2 regions of the Stenotrophomonas sp. 05N37 genome follow, and region 1 is predicted to be linked to the other one. Evidence: predicted binding sites of a transcription regulator. Region 1 holds the regulator's gene; the other holds the start of a gene.
The links. Region 1 encodes FliA, which starts transcription of late flagellar genes. Its sites were predicted from a motif close to TAAAGTTTNNCNNNCNNNGGCCGATAA; they were not measured.

Region 1 (7,829 bases):
CGGATCAGCTCATGGCGGTCGCTGCTCGGCGGCAGGATCACCCAGCGCACGATCTTGAAGGCGTGCTTGAACACCGCCGGCGAGGTGTGCAGCAGGATCGAGGCGATGGTGCCCACGATCACGATCACGAATGCCGCCGGCGACCACAGCGACGCCAGGCCGGCCCCCTTGAGGATGCTGCCGCCGACCAGCGAGGCCAGGGCGAGGAAAAGTCCAATGAGGCTGAGTCTGTCCATGGGTCCGTTATCGGCTTGTGTGAATGGGACTTGAGACACCGACGGCGGCAGGTGTTGCAGCGGTCACACTTTTGCAGGGGGCAGGGCGGTCAATCGTGCGGGGTGCGCAGCCCGTCCACGTCCAGGATCAGCGACATCCGTCCGTCGCCGATCAGGGTCGCGCCGGCATAGCCGCGCAGCCCGCGCAGAGCCTTGGGCAGTGGCTTGATCACCACTTCCTCGCGGCCGCGGACCTGGTCCACCACCAGACCGAAGCGTGCTTCGCCGGCCTGCAGCACCACGATGGTGAGCAGCGGCGAGGCGGCCGGCTCCACCGCCAGCCAATGGCGCAGGTCCACCAGCGGCAGGGTGTGCGACTTGCGGTCCAGCACGGCGCGGCCGTCGAACCAGCCCAGCGAGGTATTGGGCGCGTGCAGCACTTCCATCACGCGCGCCAGTGGCAGGGCGTAGACGTCCTCGCCGGCCTGCACCAGCAGGGTGGGCAGGATGGCCAGGGTGAGCGGGACGCGGATCATGAAGCGGCTGCCGCGGCCCAGTTCGGACTGGATCTGGATCTGGCCGCTGAGTTCGCGGATGCGCGACTGCACCACGTCCATGCCGACGCCACGGCCGGAAATATCGGTCACTTCCTGCTTGGTCGAGAAGCCGGGCAGGAACACCAGGTGCAGGCATTCCTCGCTGCTCAGGCGGGCAGCGGCTTCGGGATCGATCAGGCCCTTCTCGCGCGCCTTCTGGCGCAGCCGTTCCGGATCGATGCCGGCGCCGTCATCCTGCACTTCGATGCTGACGTAGTCGCCTTCCTGCTGCGCCGACAGGCGCACGTGGCCGCTGCGCAGCTTGCCCTGGGCTTCGCGCAGCTCCGGGGTTTCGATGCCATGGTCGATGGCGTTGCGGACCAGGTGCACCAGCGGGTCGGCGAGCGCTTCGACCAGGTTGCGGTCCAGTTCGGTTTCCGCGCCGACCAGCTCCAGCTCGACTTCCTTCTTCAGGTTGCGGGCGACGTCGCGGGCGACCTTGGGGAAGCGCGAGAACACCTTGCCCACCGGTTGCATGCGGGTGCGCATCACCGCCGACTGCAGGCGCGCGGTGGCGATGTCCAGGGTGGACACGGCGCGGTCGAGTTCTTCGTCGTGCAGGCGCGCGCGCAGGGTCTTGAGGCGGTTGCGCGAGAGCACCAGTTCGCCGATCAGGTTGACGATGGCGTCCAGGCGCTTGGTGTCCACGCGCACGGTGTGCTCGGCTTCGGTCACCGGCTTGTTGGCCGCCGGCTTGGCCGGCAGGGCCGGGGCGGCGGCGGGCGCGCGCGGCGCCGGTGCGGCGGCCACGGCCTTGGCGCCCGGGGCGGCGCCGCCGTGCAGCTGGTCCAGCAGGGCCTCGAATTCGTCTTCGCCGATCAGGCCGTCATTGGCCTTGTTCGCCGGCACCACGGCGGTGGGCGCGGCGCCGCCGTGCAACGTGTCGAGCAGGGCCTCGAACTCGTCGTCGGTGATCAACTCGCCGCTGGTCGGTGCCGCCGCAGCGGCGGCCACCGGTGCCGGCGTGGCCGGCCCGTTGACGTCGAACTGCGCGATCAGCTCCGGCGGCGCATAGCCGGGCTCGGTGCCGGCCGAGACCGAATCGAGCATCGACTGCAGGTAGTCCAGCGATTGCTGGGCCGCATCGAAGTGATGGGCCTGCAGCACCGCCTTGCCCGACCGCGCCATGCCCAGGGTTTCCTCGGCGGCGTGGCACAGTTCGACCATCGCCTGGATGCCGAGGAACCCGGCACCGCCCTTGAGGGTGTGGAAGCCGCGGAACACCGCGTTGAGCTGGTCGCTGTCCTGGGGCGACTGCTCCAGCGACACCAGCTGTTCGCCGAGGCGATCCAGGATTTCCTGGGCCTCGAGGATGAAATCGGCGGCAATATCGTCTGGAACAGCGCTCATGGTGTTACAGCCCCAAATCGGAAAGCAGGTCGTCAGCGTCGACCTGTGACACCTGGTGGCGATCCAGACCGTTCACGGCCGGGCCGGCCAGGCCGTTGTCGCGCTTGTGCGCGCTGTCGTCCTGCGGCGGCAGGCCGAGCGCGCCGAAGCCCTCGTGCACGCGGCGCACGATGCCCACCACGCGGCGGATGATCTGCCCGGTCAGGTCCTGGTAGCTCTGGGTGAGCGCGATCTCGGTGAGGTTGTGGCGGATCCGGTCCAGCTGCTGGTCCTGGTCGGCCGTCAAGCCATTGGCGCGCAGCTGCTCGGTGAGCGTGCGGCATTCCTCGGCCAGGTCCAGGGTGCGGTGGGTGGCCTGCTCGGTCATCGCCACCACGTGGTCCAGGCGTGCGCAGGCATCGTCCAGTTCGCCGGCCTCGCTGGGCAGGCTGGGCAGTTCGCCCAACGCCTGGCCCAACTCGCGGGCGAGCCGGTTCAGCCCGGCCATCATCGGCTGGGTACGCAACGCGGCCAGCGCGTCGATTTCCCGCCGCCAGCCGGCTTCGTCGCCGCTTTCCAGCGCGGCCAGGGCATCCTGCAGGCGCTGCACCAGCGCCGATTTGTCGCGGAGGGTTTCCATCAGGCGCTCGCCGCCAGGCGTTCGAAGATCTTGCCGAGCTTTTCTTCCAGGGTCTGGGCGGTGAAAGGCTTGATGATGTAGCCGTTGACGCCGGACTGGGCCGCTTCGATGATCTGCTCGCGCTTGGCTTCGGCGGTCACCATCAGCACCGGCAACGTCTTCAGCTTGGCGTCGGCGCGGATCGCCTTGAGCAGGTCGATCCCGGTCATCACCGGCATGTTCCAGTCGGTGACCACGAAATCGAACGACTGGCTCTGCAACAGAGACAGCGCGGCATGCCCGTCCTCGGCTTCGGCCGTATTGGTGAAGCCCAGATCGCCCAGCAGGTTCTTGACGATACGACGCATGGTCGAGAAATCGTCGACGATCAGGATACGCATGTTCTTGTTCAAAGCACTTTCCTCGGTATCAATGGTTCTCGAGGCCGGCGTCGGCCGCCTCGAAGATCTTCAGTCGGCCACGCAGGCGCAGGACCGCCTGGCCGTGGATCTGGCAGACGCGCGACTCGCTGACACCGAGTACCGCGCCGATCTCCTTCAGATTCAGTTCCTGCTCGTAGTACAGCGACAGCACCAGCTGCTCGCGCTCGGGCAGCAGCCCGATCGCATTGCCCAGCTCGCGGCCGAATTCGCCGCGCTCAAGCACCTGCTGCGGGGTCGGGCCACCCTGGGCGACGGTATCCAGCTCGCCCTGGTCTTCGATCCGAGACTCCAGGCTCAGCACCTGGCCGCGCGCGGCGTCTTCCATCAGCCGCAGGTAGTCCGGCAGGGGCATGTCCATCGCCGCGGCCACTTCGGTGGCGCTGGCGGCACGGCCGGTGCTCTGCTCCAGGCGGCGGATGGTGGAGGCGGCGTCGCGGGCGCGGCGGTGCACCGAACGCGGCACCCAGTCGCCGCGGCGGATCTCGTCGATCATCGAGCCGCGGATGCGGATCGAGGCATAGGTTTCGAACGAGGCGCCCTGGTCGGCGTCGTAGCTGCGCGAGGCCTCGATCAGGCCCATCATGCCGGCCTGGATGAGGTCATCCACTTCCACGCTCGCCGGCAACCGGGCGGCCAGGTGATGGGCGATCCGCCGGACCAGGTCGGAGTGCTGTGCGATGCACTCGTTGGCGGCCGTGCGTTGCACCTCTTTGTATTGTGCGGCGCCTTTCATGCGGTCACCCCGCGTTGCTTGAGGATGCGTTCCAGGAAGAATTCGACCCCGCCTCGCGGCTCGGTCGGTGCCTGCCAGCGGGCGGTGCGGCGGGCGATCTCGGTGATCGCCTGCGCGGCCGGGCTGGACGGGTAGGCCTTGACCACCGGCTGCTGGCGCTGCACCGACAGGCGCAGCCAGTCGTCCTGCGGCACGCAGCCCAGGTAGTTGAGCGAGACATCAGCGAGGAATTTCTCGCAGACCCGGGTCAGCTTTTCGTAGAGCACGCGGCCTTCGTTGGGGTCGCGGACCATGTTGGCCACCACCTGGATACGGTCCACGCCGCGCTCGCGCGAGAGCACCTTGATCAGCGCATAGGCGTCGGTGATCGAGGCCGGCTCGTCGCAGACCACCACCACGGTGTCCTGCGCGGCCTGGCAGAAGGTCAGCACGCCGTCGGTGATGCCGGCGGCGGTGTCCACCACCATGAAGTCCAGCTCACGCTCCAGTTCGGAGAACACGTTGACCAGGCCCACGTGCTCGGCCGGCTGCAGCTCGGCCATGTGGCGGCGGCCGGACGCGGCCGGCACCACCAGCACGCCGCCCGGGCCTTCCAGGATCACTTCTTCCAGGGTGCAGCGCCCGGCGACCAGGTCGGCCAGGGTCACCTTGGGCTGCAGGCCCAGGATCACGTCGATGTTGGCCAGCCCGAGATCGGCGTCCAGCAGCAGCGTGCGCTTGCCCATGTCGGCGAGCGCCACGGCCAGGTTGGCCGACACGTTGGTCTTGCCCACGCCGCCCTTGCCGCCGGTGACGGCGATGGTGCGCACGGGGCCCAGCGGCTGGCTGCGGGTGGCCGACAGCGGGAAGGTCTTGGTCAGCTTGGCATACTCACGCGACGGCATGGTTCAACTCCGGGTTGCAGGGCATATCGGCCGCGCGGCGCAAATCTTCAAGGCGAAGTACAAGATTGGCCGCACTGGCCCGGTGCAGGTCTTCGGGAACGTCCTGGCCATCGGTGACCCAGGTGATCGGCAGGCGGTGGTCCACGGCCACCGACAGGGCGGTGCCGAAGCGGCCGGTTTCGTCCAGCTTGCTCAGCACCACGCCCTGCGGGTTGGCGGCGCTGAAGCGGCGGACCACTTCGTCCATGTCGCCAAAGCTGGTGTTGGCCGGCAGCACCAGCAGGGTGCGGATCTGCTGGGCGGCGCGCAGCCAGTGCAGCTGGGCAGCCAGGGCGCGGTCGCGCGGGCCCAGCCCGGCGGTGTCGATCAGCACCAGCTTGTAGTCCTGCAGGCGCTCCAGCAGCTGGTTGAGGTCGCTGCCGCTGTTGGCCTCGTGCACCGCGATGCCGAGCTGGCGGCCGAAGCCGTAGAGCTGCTCGCGGGCGCCGATGCGGCCGGTGTCGGTGGTGACCAGGGCCACGTCGCGGGCGGCGTGCTTCTCGGCGAAGCGGGAGGCCAGCTTGGCGATGGTGGTGGTCTTGCCGGCGCCGGTTGGGCCGACCAGGGCGATGACGCCGCCCGATTCCAGCGGGTCGACCGGGGCGATCGGCAGCTTCTTGGACAGCAGGCCGAGCATCAGCCCGCGGCCGCGGTGGGCTTCGGTGTCCAGCGGGATCTGCATGGCCACGTCGCGGCTGATGCCGGCGTCGAAGCCGTATTCGTCCATCAGGTCCAGGGCGGCGGCACGCACCGGCGAGCCGCGCAGGCGTTCGTCGGTGAAGCGGTGCATCTCGCGTTCGATCACCTGGCGCATGCCGGCCACTTCATGGCGCAGTTGGCGCAGTTCTTCGTCATCGCGCGGCACCACCACCAGCTCGGCGGCGGGCAGCGGCTGGGCCTGGGCCGGTTCGGCGAGAACCGGCAGGGCCACCGGCGCGGTTGCGACCGGTGCGCTGCCAACCTGTTCCTGGACCATGGCCGGCGCGTCCAGACGCGGCTCGAATGCCATCGGGGCCGGCACGGCGGCCTGCACCGGTGCCGGTGCGGCGACCATGGCCGGGGCCGCAACCGGAGCCGGGATCGCGACCGCGGCCGGGATCGCCGGCACGGTGACGCTCACCGGCAGCGGCGGCATCGCCACCTGTGCCGCAGGCACGTGCATCTGGAAGTGCGGTTCGTCGTCCAGCGGCGGGTCGATGATGAAGCGCGCGCGGTTGATCGGTGCCGGTGCGGCGACCGGTGCAGCCTCGACGATCGCGGCCAGCGTCTCCACCGGCGCCGGGGAGGCGGCCGCGGCCTGTTCGACGTTGAACGGGGCGAAGATCTGCTCCGGCAGTGCGGCGGCGCGCAGCGACGGGGCGACGGCCTGCGCCAGGGTGGCGGCAAAGCCGGTGCTGCCGCGCGGCGGCACGATTTCGTTGGCCGAATCCAGGGTGCGACCGGTCGCGCCGACCGCGGCGCGGGCCAGCGCGGCCACGGCGGAGGTGGTGGCGGCCACCGGCTCTGCGACGGCGACCGGCTTGCGGCGGGTCACCGCGGCGATCACCGCATCGGCGGCATTGCGCGGTCGCGGTGCCGGCGCCGGCGCCACATCCTTGCGGGCCGCTTCCAGGGCACGCTGCACGGCGCCTTCGTCATAGTTCGCCGCGGCCACGATCTCCACGCCTTCCTCGATCCGCCGGTTGGACAGGATCACCGCATCAGGACCGTGTTCCTTGCGTACCAGGTTCATGGCCGAGCGCATATCGGAGGCGACGAAGCGTTTGATTTTCATGCTGTGGTACCGGGACTGGGGCGGCGGGGTGGTGGAAGGGAAGCGCTGGTTGTCGGTGGTCTGCACGGTCCGGGTTTCCCTTTATGTCCTGCTGCGTTGATATCGAATGGGGGTGTGTCTGTTTTCTGGCGCATCACCGTCGGGGTTCCGGCGTCAGCTGATCGTGCCGACCAGCTTCAACCGTTTGTCCTCGGGGACCTCGCTGTAGGCCAGCACCGACAGCGAGGGGACGCTGTGGCGCACCAGCCGTGCCAGCGCGGCACGCACCGGGCCCGGTACCAGCACGACCGCCGGCTCGTTCTTCGCTTCCTGCTTGCCGACGCATTCGGCCAGGCTTTGATGCAGTCGCTCGGCGAGTCCGGGTTCCAGCGCGGCGCCGTTGCCCTGCGTGGACTCCTGCAAGACGCGTTCCAGTTGTGGGTTGAGGGTGAACACCGGCAGCTCCGCCGACATCCCGGCGATCTCCTGCACGATGAAACGGCCCAGCGCGTTGCGCACCGCCGCGGTCAGCACCGAGGGGTCCTGGCTGTTGGGCGCGTTCTCGACCAGCGACTCGACGATCTTGCGCAGCTGGCGGATCGGAATGCGCTCGATCAGCAGGTTCTGCAGCACCCGCACCACCGCCGACAGCGGCAGCGACTTGGGCGTGAGGTCTTCGACCAGCTTGGGCGCGCTCTTGGCCAGGTTGGCCAGCAGCTGCTGCACTTCTTCGTGGCCGAGCAGCTCGGGGGCGTGTTCGCGGATCAGGTGCGACAGGTGGGTGGCCACCACCGTGGCCGGGTCGACCACGGTGTAGCCCATCGATTCGGCGTGCGCGCGCTGGTGCGGCTGGATCCAGGTGGCGTCCAGGCCGAAGGCCGGGTCCTTGCCGGCGATGCCGTCCAGTGTGCCCAGGGCGCTGCCCGGGTCGAGCGCGAGTTCGCGGTCGGGGTGGATGTCGGCGGTGGCCACCGGCACGCCGTGGATCAGCAGGCGGTAGCCGCTGGCCGGCAGTTCCAGGTTGTCGCGGATGTGCACCGAGGGAATCAGGAAGCCGATGTCGTGGGTGAGCTTGCGGCGCACGCCCTTGATCCGCGCCATCAATTCGCCGCCCTGGTTCTTGTCCACCAGCGGGATCAGCCGGTAGCCCACTTCCAGGCCCAGCGGGTCGACCGGGCGCAGTTCGTCCCAGGTCAGCTCGGCGGTGGGCGAGGGCGC
Region 2 (7,829 bases), on a different contig from region 1:
TCCGCAGTTCGGCCGCTGGCATCTGGCCGACGCCGGGGTACATCGGCCCGGCGCCTGTGCCCAGTGCCTCCAGCGTATCGGAGGACAGGCAAACGCCGGCGCAGATCCCGAGGCGGCCCGCGCGCAGCAGCGGCGTCGAATCGGGGCCGAGCATGAGCCATCCGCCGCGACGCAGTTCCAGCCGGCCCTCGCGGCCCTCGATGACGGTACTGCCGCGCAGTTGTACCCACAGGCTGGTGACCCCGGCCGGTATCCGCAGCGGCGGCCCGGATGCAAGCACGGCAACCGGCCGCGCGTTCAAGGTGACAGGCGCTCAAGCACGGCGGTGCAGCCTGCCGGTGCCCACTCGTTGTGGGGGGCTGCACGCGACGCGCTGGTCGTGCACTGCCAGCCCTGATCGACGCTGTAGTCGAGGGCGACGAAGTCGAGGAATTCGCCGCCGCAATACAGGTGTGCCGTGCGGGCGGGAACGATGATGTCCACCACGATGGTGGTGCAGAGCGAGGACGTTCCCTGCAGGCCAACCATGCCGGGGTTGCTGACGTAGTCGCCCTGCGCGCCGGTGTTGACCAGCCACTCGGCGCCGGCCTTGCCGTGCGAGAGTTCCTCCAGCATCGCGCTGATGCGCGAGCGTGCGGTGTGGTGCCGGTAGCCGGGAACGGTGACCGCCAGCAACACCGCCAGGGCGCCGATGGCGACGATCAGCTCGACCAGGGTGATGCCGCGCTGGCGGTTGGCCCGGGGGCGGGATCGATTGAGATGGAGCATTTCGTTTCTTTGAAAGCGCGGGCGGTCTGTACGGCGGACGACGTGCGCATTGCCCGAATGGGCGTTCGACGCGTACCCGCTAGGAGACCACCCCACCCCCAGGCACACCATGCAAGGAGTGGTAAAAGCGGTTTCAGTGACGGGTTTTGCAACGATTCCGATGCGACACGCCGCGCACAGGGTCCCGCAGGGACCCTGCTGCCGGCATCGCGCCGTGGCGTGATCGCCCCTGCCTAGACCAGGCGCAGCGGCGGATGCCCAACGTGCGCCACGTGGCCGCCCGCCGCGCGTGGCGCGCCCTTGCCCGCATCCACCCGGAACGCCGCCACCGTCTGCAGCAACTGCGTGGCCTGCTCTTCCATGCTGCGCGCGGCCGCGGAGGCTTCTTCCACCAGCGCGGCGTTCTGCTGGGTGCTCTGGTCGATGTGATCGACCGCCTGGTTGATCTGGCCGATGCTCTCGCTCTGCTGCTGGGCCACCGCGCTGATCTCGGTGACCAGTGCGCTGACCCGCTTCACGTTGACCACGATCTCATCCATGGTGCGCCCTGCACTCTCGACCTGGCCGGTGCCGGTGCCCACCTTCTCCACGGAGTCGGCAATGAGCTGTTTGATCTCCTTGGCCGCACTGGCCGAGCGCTGCGACAGTTCGCGGATCTCGGTGGCGACCACGGCGAAACCACGGCCATGCTCACCGGCACGCGCGGCCTCCACGGCGGCATTCAGCGCGAGGATGTTGGTCTGGAAGGCGATGCCGTCGATCACCCCGATGATGTCCACGATGCGGCGCGACGATGCGTTGATCAGCGCCATCGTGGAGACCACTTCGTGCACGACGTGGCCGCCCTGCGCAGCCACGTCTACCGCGCCGATCGCCAGTTCGCTGGCCTGGCGCGCGTTGGCGGCGGTCTGCTGCACGGTCGCGGTGAGGCCCTTCATCGAGACCGCGGTTTCCTCCAGCGACGCCGCCTGCTGCTCGGTGCGGACCGACAGGTCGCTGTTGCCTTCGGCGATCTCGCTGGCGCCCACCGCGATGGTATCGGCGGCGAACTTGATCTGGCCGATGATCGTGGCCATCGCATCGACCAGCGCGTTGATGCCTTCGCACAGCTCGGCGATGTGGCCGGTCTTGTCCGCGGTGGCGATGTGCCCGGTGAGGTCGCCGCCCTGCGCCGCGGCCACCACCTCGCGGGTCTGCGCGACGGCTTGCTGCATGGCCTGGCTGTCGCGCACCTGGGCGGTGATGTCGGTGGCGTACTTGACCACCTTGAACGGACGCCCGTTCATGTCGAAGATCGGGTTGTAGGAAGCCTGGATCCAGACCTCCCGGCCGCCTTTGCCAAAGCGCCTGTACTGGCCGGCGTCATACTCGCCGCGCCCCAGCTTCTCCCAGAACTGGCGGTATTCCAGGCTCTGGCGGTGCTCGGGGTCGACGAAAATCGCATGGTGCTGGCCACGCACCTCGTCCAGCGTGTAGCCGGTGGTGGCCAGGAAATTGTCGTTGGCCGACAGGATGCGGCCATCCAGGCCGAACTCGATCACCGCCTGCGATTTGTTGATCGCCGCCAGCTGGCCGGAGACATCGGCGGCCTGCTGCATCTGCGCGGTGATGTCGGTGGCGAATTTCACCACCTTGTAGGGACGCCCGTTGGCATCCAGCACCGGGTTGTAGGAGGCTTGGATCCAGATCTCGCGGCCGCCCTTGCCCAGCCGGCGGTACTGCCCGGCGTCGTACTCGCCGCGCCCGAGCTTGGCCCAGAACTCCCGGTACTCCAGGCTCTGGGCAAGGGCCGGGTCGACGAACATCGCATGGTGCCGGCCCTGGATTTCCTCCAGCGCGTAGCCCACGGCCTGCAGGAAGTTGTCGTTGGCGTGGAGGATGGTCCCGTCCAGGTCGAATTCGATCACCGCCTGCACCCGGTGCAGCGCGGCGACCTGCGCCTCCAGCTCGCGCTGGCGCCGCTGCTGGGCGGCATCGGCGGTGCCGCGCGCATCGCGGCGGGCTACGAACGGTGCAACCAGTGCGCGCCACGGCGAAACGCCGGCGTCGGCAACCTGTTCCTGCACATGCGCATGCATGCCTGAAGTAAGCATCATCTGATCCTCGGTGCCCGGTAGCTGGTGGGATCCGGCGGGCAACATGCCCGCCGGCACATCGGTTGGCTTGGGGACGTGCGAAGACACCCGTGGGCTGGCGTCATTCCTGCGGCTTGTACAACATGGTCCTGCTTCCTGCAGACGCTGTGTTGCAAAGGCACGCGGTCCCGGCCACACGAGCGGGGGGGCAGCCAAGGGCCAGCGCGGACCCACGCGAAGGTGGCTCCAATACCGGTATCGACTGGCGCTGAGGAAAGTTTAGGGCGGACCAATCAAAGGGGGCGGCCCGGGCGGCGGGCTCAGCCCTCGCCGCCCTCGCTGGTCTCGACCGCGTCCAGCGGGTCGCTGGCCTGGCCGAGCGGCACCTCGACCTGGACGTTGTTCTTGCCCAGCGCCTTGGCCCGGTAGCACTGGGCATCGGCGGCGGCCACGGCCGAATCCACGCTCATGTTGCCGCCGATCGCCGCGATGCCGATGCTGGCGCCCACGCTGAGCCGCTGCAGGTCCCACGGGATGGTCAGGCTCCGCACCGATTCGAGCAGGTCGCTGGCGATGCGGCGGGCGCGCTTGAGCGAGCAACCGGCCAGGATCACCGCGAACTCGTCGCCGCCCAGCCGGGCCACGATGTCCGAGTCGCGCACCCCATGGCGCAGCACGTTGGCCACCGCCCACAACATGGCGTCCCCGGCCAGGTGGCCGTGGCTGTCGTTGATCGGCTTGAAGTTGTCCAGGTCGATGAACATCAGCGAGGCCGATTGCCCGGTGCGGGCCACCCGGGTGATGGCCTGCTGCAGGTGCGCCTCGAAGCCGCGGCGGTTGCTCAGTTCGGTCAACGGGTCCACCTCGGCCAGGTGGCGGGCCTCGCGCTGGCGGGCGCGCTGCTGGGTGACGTCACGGATCACCCAGACCGCCCCCGTGACCTGTCCATCCTCGCCACGAAGCCAGGCCCGGGTCACATCGACCGGCACCAGCTGTGCCCCCACCGACAGCAGCAGGTCCGAGTGCAGGTCCACCGCGTTGCTGTCCGGGTCCAGCAGCACCGCGATGTCCAGGGGCGACCGCGGCGCGTACTCGGTGGTCAGCTCCATCACGTCCTGCACCTGGCCATGGGTCAGCGGCGCGGCCCCCTCACCCGCCAGCGCGCGGGTCGCCGCAGCGTTGGCATATTGGATCTGGCCGTGCAGGTCCAGGGTGAGCACCATGTCGGCCACCGCATCCAGGGTGACCCGGGTGCGCTGTTCGGAGTCGCGCAGTTGCAGGCTGCTCTGGCGCTGGGCGGTGACGTCCTGGATCTGCGACACGAAATGCAGCGGTTCGCCGTGCTCCGAGCGCACCAGCGACACCGACAACCGGCCCCAGACCACGTTGCCGGCCCTGCCCAGGTAGCGCTTGTCCATGTGGTAGTGGTCGCGGCGCCCCGCCAGCAGGTCGCCGACCAGGGCCAGGTCGGCATGCAGGTCGTCGGGGTGGGTCAGGGTCTGGAAGTCGATCTCCAGCAACTCGGCACGGGTGTAGCCGAGGATGCCGCACAGGGCATCGTTGACGTCCATCCAGCGCCCTTCCAGCGACACCAGCGCCATGCCCAGCGCCGCCGAGGAGAATGCACCGGAGAATTTCTCGGCCGCCAGGTAGGCCTGCTCGCGCACTTCGATCATCGGGGTGATGTCCACGGCCATGCCCACATACCCCAGTCGCTGGCCGCCGGCACAGTTGAGCGGGCTGATCGACAACCGGACCTGGCGATGCTCGCCATCCTTGCGCACGAACGTCCACTGGTGCGACCAGGTGCCCTGTGCGGCCTGGGCGGTGAGCGCCTCGAAGACGGTCGGCATGCGCCCGTCCGCGTCGGCCTGCGGGCGCAGGTAATCCATCATTTCGTCGGGGTCGTGGAACACGCCGGGGTTGGCCTTGCCGATCACGTCCTCGGCGCTGTAGCCCAGCAGCTTCTGCGCGCCGGTATTGAACAGGTTGATCACCCCGTCCACGTCGGTGGCAATCACCGCCACCTCGTCGGACGCATCCACCACCGCCTGCAGGCGCTGGCGCATGTTGGCCGCGTCCTGGCGCGCGTTCTGCAGGTCGGTCACATCGGCATGCGCGCCGGCCATCCACAGCGGGCGCCCCGCGTCATCCCACTCGTAGACGCGGCCGCGGTCCTGCACCCAGATCCAGTGGCCGTTCTTGTGCCGCATCCGGCACAGGCTGTCGTAGTGCGGCGAGCGTCCTTCCATGTGCTCGTTGAGCAGCGCGTTGGACTGGGCCAGGTCGTCGGGATGGACCAGCCGGAAGAAGGTCTCCGGGGTGATCGGGGCCAGTTCGTCGCGGGTGTAGCCCACGATCTGCGCCCAGCGCTCGTTGACCCACATCCGCCCGTCCTGGATGTTCCACTCCCAGGTGCCGGCGGCGGTGCCCTCGATGATCATCTGCAGGCGCCGATGGCGCTCGGTGATGTCGCGCAGCGCGGGGTCGCCGCCAGACCCGATGTCGGTGCGATCGTGGCTCACCGGCACGCCCACGCGCGCGGCGTCGTGCGCGATCGCACGGCGTTGGGCCCCGCCCGGTCCTCCGGTCCTGCCTGCTGCACTGTCATCTGGCCTCCCCGCCCGAGCCCCAGCCTACGGGCATTTGAGGGGAAGTGTGACCAAAGCGGGGTGAAACCAGAAGTGCCGCCGCCAGAGCAGCCGCCCGGACAGGCCGGGGGCCGCACGCGGCGGGCCCCCGGCACCCTGCCCGGCGGAGGCTCAGCCGCCCCGTTTGGCGCGGGCGAAGGCGTCGGCCAGGGCGTTGTTGGCCGGCGGCGCGGCGCTGCCCGGGCGCGGACCGGACGGGCCGCCACGGCCGCCATTGCGCGGGCCCGCCCCACCACCGTCACGGCGGCCACCGCCTGCGCCGGCCGGGCGCGCATCGCGCTCGCCGGGGGCCTTGGCCGGGGCCGGGGTGTCATCCAGGCGCCGGGTCAGGGCGATGCGCTTGCGCGCCACGTCCACCTCCAGCACCTTCACTTTGACGATGTCGCCGGCCTTGACCACATCGCGCGGGTCCTTGACGTAGGTGTCCGACAGCGCGGAGATGTGGATCAGGCCGTCCTGGTGTACGCCGATGTCCACGAACGCACCGAAGGCGGCCACGTTGCTGACCACGCCCTCGAGGATCATCCCGACCTTGAGGTCCTTGAGTTCTTCCACGCCCTCGGCGAACTGCGCCGCCTTGAACTCCGGGCGCGGGTCGCGGCCGGGCTTTTCCAGTTCCTTGAGGATGTCGCGCACGGTCGGCACGCCAAACGTCGCATCGGTGAACTGTTCGGCCTTGAGCCCGCGCAGGAAGCTGCCATCGCCGATCAACGCCTTGATCGGGCGCGCGGTGGCGGCCACGATGCGTTCGACCACCGGATAGGCTTCGGGATGCACCGAGGACGCATCCAGCGGCTGGTCGCCGTCGGCGATGCGCAGGAAGCCGGCGCACTGCTCGAAGGTCTTGTCGCCCAGGCGCGGCACCTTGAGCAGGTCCTTGCGGCGCTTGAACGGGCCGTTGTCGTCGCGGTGGCGCACGATGTTCTCGGCCACCGTCGAGGACAGCCCGGACACGCGCGCGAGCAGCGCGGCCGAGGCGGTGTTGACCTCCACGCCGACCGCGTTGACGCAGTCTTCCACGCGCGCATCCAGCGCGCGGGCCAACCGGTACTGGTCCACGTCGTGCTGGTACTGGCCCACGCCGATCGCCTTCGGCTCGATCTTGACCAGCTCGGCCAGCGGGTCCTGCAGGCGGCGGGCGATGGACACCGCACCGCGGATGGACACGTCCAGGTCCGGGAACTCCTTGGCCGCAAACTCCGAGGCCGAGTACACCGACGCGCCGGCCTCGCTGACCACGATCTTCTGCAACCGGGCATCGCCCAGCGCCTTGATGACGTCGCCGGCCAGCTTGTCGGTCTCGCGGCTGGCGGTGCCGTTGCCGATCGCGATCAACTCCACGTTGTGCTTCTGGCACAGCTGCTTGAGGGTGTGCAGCGACGCGTCCCACTGCCGCCGCGGTTCATGCGGGTAGATGGTGTCGGTGGCCACCAGCTTGCCGGTGGCGTCCACCACGGCGATCTTGCAGCCTGTGCGGATGCCCGGGTCCAGCCCGAGCACGGTCTTGGGGCCGGCCGGCGCGGCCAGCAGCAGGTCCTTGAGGTTGTCGCCAAACACCGCGATCGCCTCGGCCTCGGCCTTCTCGCGGGCCTGGTTGAACAGGTCCAGCAGCAGGTGCATGTGCAGCTTGGCACGCCAGGTCAGGCGGCACGCATCCAGCAGCCAGCGGTCGCCGGGGCGGCCCGCGTCGCGGATGCCGGCCTTGTAGGCGACGCGGCCTTCGGCGTACACGTGGCCGGCCTCGGCATCGCTGCCGGGGTCCAGTTCGAGGAACAGGATTTCCTCGCGGCGTGCGCGGAACAACGCCAGCAGCCGGTGCGAGGGGATCTTCGCCAGCGATTCGGCATGATCGAAATAGTCGCGGTACTTGGCGCCCTGCTCTTCCTTGCCTTCGGCGACACGGGCGCGGATGACCCCATTCTCGCCCAGCCAGCTGCGCAGCTCGCCGACCAATGCCGCATCTTCGCCCCAGCGCTCCATCAGGATGGCGCGGGCGCCTTCCAGCGCCGCCTTGGTGTCGGCCACGCCCTTGTCGGTATCGACGAAGGAGGCGGCAACGACCTGCGGGTCCCGGGTCGGATCGGCCAGCAGGCCGTCGGCCAGCGGTTCCAGCCCGGCTTCACGCGCGATCTGGGCGCGGGTGCGGCGCTTGGGCTTGTACGGCAGGTAGAGGTCTTCCAGGCGCGACTTGGTATCCGCGGCGAGGATATCGTTGCGCAGCTCGTCACTGAGCTTGCCCTGCTCGTCGATGCTGGACAGCACCGCGGCGCGGCGGTCTTCCAGCTCGCGCAGGTAGGTCAGGCGCGTTTCGAGGTTGCGCAGCTGGGTGTCGTCC

Region 2: AC1DGC_RS00045 (methyl-accepting chemotaxis protein) is a predicted target of FliA. The motif match lies at 3,099-3,125, and genes of this name have one in related genera.

The regions. Positions count from the first base shown of each region.
Region 1 is NZ_JBFTNG010000006.1:24,886-32,714, reverse strand. Features, by position in the region: gene AC1DGC_RS15840 (flagellar motor protein) at 1-236, opposite strand, end outside; gene AC1DGC_RS15835 (chemotaxis protein CheA) at 326-2,161, opposite strand; gene AC1DGC_RS15830 (protein phosphatase CheZ) at 2,166-2,780, opposite strand; gene cheY (chemotaxis response regulator CheY) at 2,780-3,172, opposite strand; gene AC1DGC_RS15820 (RNA polymerase sigma factor FliA) at 3,189-3,935, opposite strand; gene AC1DGC_RS15815 (MinD/ParA family ATP-binding protein) at 3,932-4,819, opposite strand; gene flhF (flagellar biosynthesis protein FlhF) at 4,806-6,632, opposite strand; gene flhA (flagellar biosynthesis protein FlhA) at 6,786-7,829, opposite strand, start outside.
Region 2 is NZ_JBFTNG010000001.1:3,631-11,459, forward strand. Features, by position in the region: gene AC1DGC_RS00035 (AraC family transcriptional regulator) at 1-301, opposite strand, end outside; gene AC1DGC_RS00040 (pilin) at 298-768, opposite strand; gene AC1DGC_RS00045 (methyl-accepting chemotaxis protein) at 1,002-2,864, opposite strand; gene AC1DGC_RS00050 (PAS domain S-box protein) at 3,164-5,368, opposite strand; gene AC1DGC_RS00055 (Tex family protein) at 5,606-7,829, opposite strand, start outside.